One region of the Rouxiella sp. T17 genome, then DNA from elsewhere that is predicted to be linked to it. Evidence: predicted binding sites of a transcription regulator. Region 1 holds the regulator's gene; the other holds the start of a gene.

Region 1 (3,211 bases):
GATTTAGTCTTCTTCCGTATTTCCAAGCGCGGCGCAGCGGACCACGTAGGCGTTTATGTCGGTAACGGCAAATTTATTCAGTCGCCACGTACTGGTGAAGACATCAAAATCAGTTATCTGGCCGATAACTACTGGCAAGACCATTATGTTGGTGCTCGCCGAGTGATGACGCCAAAAACGATTCGTTAAATAATGATTTCTCGCTTAACACCTGTGAATAGCATTTAACGAATGGTTTACCCCGAATCGCCTTCCAGCCCTAACAGGCAATATGGCTAAAGCGGGCGCAGAAAGAAAATAGACAAGGGCGATTTCTTTAATAGGAAATCGCCCTTTTCACTTTTAGCGCCGCCTGCTTTGGTTTTATTGCGCAACAAAACTCTTAAATAGGCCAATTTGCGCATCAAGTTAAAGGGAAAGCACAAATTTGGCTTTCCCTTTATAACGATATAAGAGAAAATTAGCGGTTACCACGCTGTGTGCCCGGTCTTAGCTGTCCGACGCTTCTTTCAGGCCTTCCTGAAACTCCCCAACGATTCGACTGCCTAAAATGATTTGAGCAGTGGAATGCACGCAGGCAAACGATTAACAAAAAACTAACGTGCTGAAAAGGGTTAGTTCAGGAGTGATTTTTACATGGCCACGATCAAAGATGTCGCTAAGCGCGCTGGTGTTTCGACTACAACCGTGTCGCACGTCATCAATAAAACCCGTTTCGTCGCCGAAGAAACCAAAGCCGCTGTCCGCGCTGCCATTAAAGATCTGCACTATTCGCCGAGTGCCGTCGCGCGCAGCCTGAAGGTTAACAACACCAAGACTATCGGCCTGCTGGCAACCTCAAGCGAGGCGCCCTACTTTGCCGAAGTGATTGAAGCGGTTGAAAATAGCTGCTTTGCCAAGGGTTACACCCTGATTTTGTGCAACTCGCACAATGATTTTGAAAAGCAAAAAGCCTATTTGCAGATGCTGGCGCAAAAACGCGTCGATGGCCTGCTGGTCATGTGCGCAGAATATCCTGCCGAGCTGCTGGCGATGCTCGAAGAGTATCGTTCGATTCCCATGGTTGTCATGGATTGGGGCGAGGCGAAAAACGATTTTACCGACTCGATTATTGATAACGCCTTTGAAGGCGGTTATCTGGCGGGCCGTTATTTGATCGAACGCGGTCACCGCGACATTGGCGCTATTCCGGGCCAGCTTAATCGCAACACCGGCGGCGGTCGTTATCGCGGATTTTTAAAAGCCATGAACGAAGCCAACATTGCCGTGCGCGATGAATGGGTCGTTCAGGGCGATTTCGAGCCAGAGTCCGGTTATCAGGCGATGCAAAAGATCTTGAATCAGAAGCAGCGGCCGACGGCGATTTTCTGTGGTGGTGACGTTATGGCAATGGGCGCGATTTGCGCCGCCGACGAAATGGGCCTGCGCGTTCCACAGGACATTTCGGTGATTGGCTATGACAACGTGCGCAACGCGCGTTATTTCTCACCGGCGTTAACCACCGTCCACCAGCCGAAAGAGCGACTGGGCGAAATGGCTTTCACCATGTTGCTCGACAGAATCATCAGCAAACGCGAGATTCAGCAGACCATTGAAGTGAAACCGAAGCTGGTAGAAAGACGCTCTGTGGTCGATGGTCCGTTTATCGACTATCGTCGTTAAAAGTTATTTATCAGATTAACCCCCTAAACGCCTACCTTGTAGGCGTTTTTTTTATTTAAAGCCTTTTTATACGGAACAGCCTACCGCAACCACTCTTTATTTAACGTCTCGCTGTCGCCCAAATAATTGAGCAGCCAATCCAGTGCCGGAGAGTGATTGCGCTGATCCCACGTCAGGCAACACGGGCTTTCCGGAAAACCACTGGCTAAATCGAGCACCGCCAGCTGCTGTTTTGCAATCCACGTTTCCACCATGTGAACGGGCAGCATGCCGACACACAGCCCTTCACACAGGCAATCGATGGCACAGGTCCAGTCCGGCACCACTAAACGGCGCTGGTTATCGAGTGTCCAGGTGTCGCGCTTAGGCAGATTTCTTGAAGTATCTTCAATACACAGCGCAGGATAAGGGCGAAGCGCGTCATCGTTAAGCGCCAGCTTAAGCTGTGCCAACGGATGTTCGGCGCTGACTACACAATGCCACGGCAAGGTGCCCATATCTCGGAAGCTAAAACGCCCGCCCACCGGCACCGCGCTGGTCGCGCCAATCGCCACGTCGGCGCGATCGTCGGCCAGCGCGTCCCACACGCCGTTAAAAACTTCGCCCTGAATGAGCAGCTCCGTATCGGGAAAGGCGCGGTAAAAATCCACCACCAGCTGGCGCACGCGCGCCGGTTTAACGATGCGATCCACCGCCACGCGCAGCTGTCCGCTCCAGCCGTTGGCAATCTGCTGACACTGACGCCGGGTTGAGAGCATTTTTTTGATAAGCACCCGCGCTTCTTCAACGAAAAGCCGCCCTGAAGGGGTTAATTCCACGTCGCGATGCCGCCTTTCGAACAGCGGCACCGCCAGCCATTCTTCAAGCTGGCGCACCTGATAACTGATCGCCGAGGGCACGCGATTCAGCTCTTGAGCCGCCGCGGTAAAGCTGCCGTTCCGCGCGACGGCGTCGACGACTTCCAGTGAATATTCTGACCACATAACCGGTTCCTCGCGACGCCTGAAAAGGCCGCCCTCTGCTTTCAAAATTTTTGAATCGATGGTGCAAATATTAGCGTTTCACAACCGCCGCGCCAAGCAGATAAACTGCGCGCTCTTAACTTTTCGCTTTTAGCACATTCACTCCCAAATTCTGTCCCTACAACAGTTTTGGCTACGTTTACGCATTACAAGAGAACATCATGAAACCTTCATTTGGATTTTTACTTTATTTGGCGGGTCTGAGCATGCTCGGATTTTTGGCCACCGACATGTATCTGCCGGCCTTCGGTTATATGCAAGAAAGCCTTGATGCCTCGCCCGGCGCAATTAGCTCGAGCCTGAGCGTTTTTCTAGCGGGTTTTGCGGCCGCGCAGCTGATTTGGGGGCCATTGTCAGACAAGTTTGGTCGGAAACCTATCCTGCTGGCGGGTTTGGGGCTGTTTACCTTCGGCTGTCTCGGCATGATTTGGGTGCAAAGCACCGAGCTGCTGCTGGCGCTGCGTTTCGTGCAGGCCGTGGGCGTTTGTGCGGCGGCGGTAAGCTGGCAGGCGCTGGTGGTTGACCGC
Region 2 (3,211 bases), on a different contig from region 1:
GTCGCCTGCTGGCCGGAATCCATCACCCGCACGCTTGCCAGCTGGCCGCGTTCAGGATGGAAAGGCCGATGCTGCTGCGTGAAGTGCCAGCTTTTCGGCATCAACGGCTTGAGAAAACGTTCGGCGACCAGCGCATTAAGCACCAGCTCGGCGCGCTGTTCTGGCGTCAGGCTGGTTTTCTTGCACTGCTCTTCAAAATCGAAATAGAGCGCCGCGTCATCGACGCAGAAACCGTTTTCGCAAAAAGCGTCGGGCGTGAGCATTTTGGCAGGAAAGCGGGAACGGAAAATCATGCCATTGGCGAGGTCCAACATAAGTCGGTCGTGTTCGGCATCAAAGTACCAACGCCAATTATCATCTGGTTTGATTTGCATGAGGGTGTCCTATTTCTTCGCCCGCTTTATCTATTAACGGCACTAATAAGGGGTGCGCATTATAAGGGGATGCACAAAAATTATCACCTAACGTTATCACTTTCAGCGGCCAAATTAAAATAGGACAAATCGCAGGCTTGTCTTGATAAACCAATCATTCGGTAAACAAGTCATTCGATAAACAGGCTGAAAAAGTAATAATGTCATGTTGTACACTTTGCACTCACTGAACGAAATATAAACGACCCTAATGTAAAAATAAACCCCCTTGCGGAGGATGTTTACAAAACAGCCGTCAATATTCGTCAGATATGCATCAGAATATCTTTAATTAATTGCGGTCCACGGTAAATAAAGCCGGAATAGATCTGGATTAAAGAGGCGCCCGCCGCCATTTTTTCCCGCGCTGACGTTAATGAATCAATACCACCTACGCCAACAATCGGGATTTTACCTTTCAGTTCTTCCGCCAGCATGCGAACTATCTGCGTGCTTTGCAGCTGCACCGGACGGCCACTTAATCCACCCGCCTCGTCGCCGTGATTCAAACCGGTAACCAGCGTGCGGTCAAGGGTCGTATTGGTGGCAATCACGCCATCCATATTATGTCTTACCAGACTGTCGGCTATTTGAATCAGCTCTTCCTGCGAAAGATCAGGCGCAATTTTTACCGCGACAGGCACATATTTTTGATGACGCTGCTGAAGCTCGAGCTGTTTATTTTTGATAGAACCCAGCAGGTCGTCGAGAGCTTCGCCATATTGCAGGCTACGAAGTCCGGGGGTGTTTGGCGAGGAGATATTAATCGTGATATAGCCCGCGTAGGCGTACACCTTTTCCATGCAGATTAAATAGTCATCCTTACCATTTTCAACCGACGTATCTTTATTCTTGCCGATATTAATACCCAGCACGCCGTTGAAATGTGAATTTTTAACGTTGTTGACCAGGTAATCGACGCCGTGATTATTAAAGCCCATGCGATTAATAATCCCTTCCGCTTCTACGACACGAAACATTCTCGGCTTCGGATTGCCGTCCTGCGCGCGCGGCGTAACGGTGCCAACTTCAACGAATCCAAATCCCATGGCGCCAAAGGCATCAATACATTCGCCGTTTTTATCCAGTCCAGCGGCCAAACCCAGCGGATTTTTAAAAGTCAGCCCCATGCAGGTTACAGGTCGTGAAGGCACCGATTGGCGGATCAGAAACTCGAAAGGCGAGCCGGAAAGGCGGCCAAGTTGGCGGAAAGTTAATTCGTGCGCGCGTTCTGCATCGAGCTGAAAGAGTGCTTTCTTAACGAAGGGATAATACATGGATTCTCCTGAGGGTCCCGGTGGCTAAAGGCTGGTGGCCAGTCGGGGCGGTATTATCGGCTAAGCGAAAGGTAATTGGAATGGATTCCCGCGAAAAATCCCCTGCCGACGCAAACGTTTACTTTTTATTTTCCTCCTTTAAACAGCTTATCGACATAAAAACCCCAAAATTCCTCGTTATTTGCCGCGTTATCAACTTTTGAACTATTAAATCCTAAAATTGTGATTTCCGGACATAAGGCATGGGCTGTTAGTTTAAATCAAATTCTACGCAAATTTGTTAGTTATATAACTTACAGTTATAAGGGATCGCAATGAAAGTCATATCACTCGCAGGTAGTCCTCGTCAGCCATCACGTTCTTCCGCCCTGCTCGCTTTGGGCCACCAGTGGCTCGCCGCGCGCGGTGTCGAAGTCGTTTCTTACAGCCTGCAAGATTTTAACGCCGACGATTTGCTGTTTGCCAATTTTAACAGCCCGCAGCTTAAAGAACTGATTGCCCAGCTTGAAACCGCCGATGGCCTGTTGATTGCGACCCCCGTTTATAAAGCCTCGTTTTCAGGTGCCTTGAAAACGCTGCTGGACCTGCTGCCAGAGCGCGCGCTGGAACATAAAGTAGTGCTGCCGATTGTGACAGCGGGTTCGACCGGCCACATGCTGGCGATTGATTACGCCCTCAAGCCCGTACTTAACGCGCTGAAAGCACAAGAAATTCTTTATGGCGTGTTCGCCGATGACAAGCTGGTTGGACAATATCAGAGCTTCCCGGCCGAGCTGGAGGCGGGCTTGCAGGCGCGCCTTGACGATTCGCTGGAAACCTTCCACGCGGCTCTGGGCCATCGTCATTCGCTCGCCATTGCACGAGCAAAACGCCAGCACGCTCACGCCTAACAGGGAGACCGAACCATGAACAAGACGCTTTTCCGTTTCCGCTCCCCTTTTAAACATTGGCTGCCTTTGCTGGCGCTGACCCTGGGCCTTTCAGCGATTCAGGCCGTACAGGCGCAGGAGAAAGATCCGGCCGCGTTTCGCGTGGCGATTCAAAAAGGCTCGATCGGGCTGATTCTGGCGAAAAACCATCATCTGCTGGAGCAGCGTTTCCCGCATACCAAAATCAGCTGGGTGGAATTCCCTGCCGGACCGCAAATTCTTGAAGCGCTGAATGTCGGCAGCATCGACTTTGGCGGCACGGGTGACCTGCCGCCGCTGTTTGCGCAGGCGGCAGGCGCGGACCTACTTTATGTGGGCTACCAGCCGCCACAGCCAAAAGCCGAAGTTATTTTGGTGCCGGAAAACAGTCCGATTAAAACGGTTGCCGACCTGAAAGGTCACACCGTGGCTTTCCAAAAAGGCTCCAGTTCCAACAATCTTTTACTGCGCGCGCTTGAACAGGCGGGCCTGAAGTTTACTGATATTAAACCTGTGAACCTTGCACCGTCCGATGCGCTTGCCGCTTTCCAGCAGCATGACGTCGACGCGTGGGCGATTTGGGACCCTTACTACTCTGCGGCCGCCAGCCACG

The links. Region 1 encodes PurR, which represses purine synthesis genes. Its sites were predicted from a motif close to CANGCAAACGTTTGCNTG; they were not measured.
Region 2: the regulator PurR is predicted to act here: its motif matches at 1,798-1,815, upstream of pyrD (quinone-dependent dihydroorotate dehydrogenase).

The regions. Positions count from the first base shown of each region.
Region 1 is NZ_JAWUEA010000041.1:5,359-8,569, reverse strand. Features, by position in the region: gene SC206_RS19330 (C40 family peptidase) at 1-189, shown strand, start outside; gene purR (HTH-type transcriptional repressor PurR) at 637-1,662, shown strand; gene punR (DNA-binding transcriptional activator PunR) at 1,743-2,645, opposite strand; gene punC (purine nucleoside transporter PunC) at 2,846-3,211, shown strand, end outside.
Region 2 is NZ_JAWUEA010000031.1:33,170-36,380, forward strand. Features, by position in the region: gene SC206_RS11265 (cell division protein ZapC) at 1-374, opposite strand, end outside; gene pyrD (quinone-dependent dihydroorotate dehydrogenase) at 680-1,690, opposite strand; gene ssuE (NADPH-dependent FMN reductase) at 2,005-2,580, shown strand; gene SC206_RS11280 (aliphatic sulfonate ABC transporter substrate-binding protein) at 2,596-3,211, shown strand, end outside.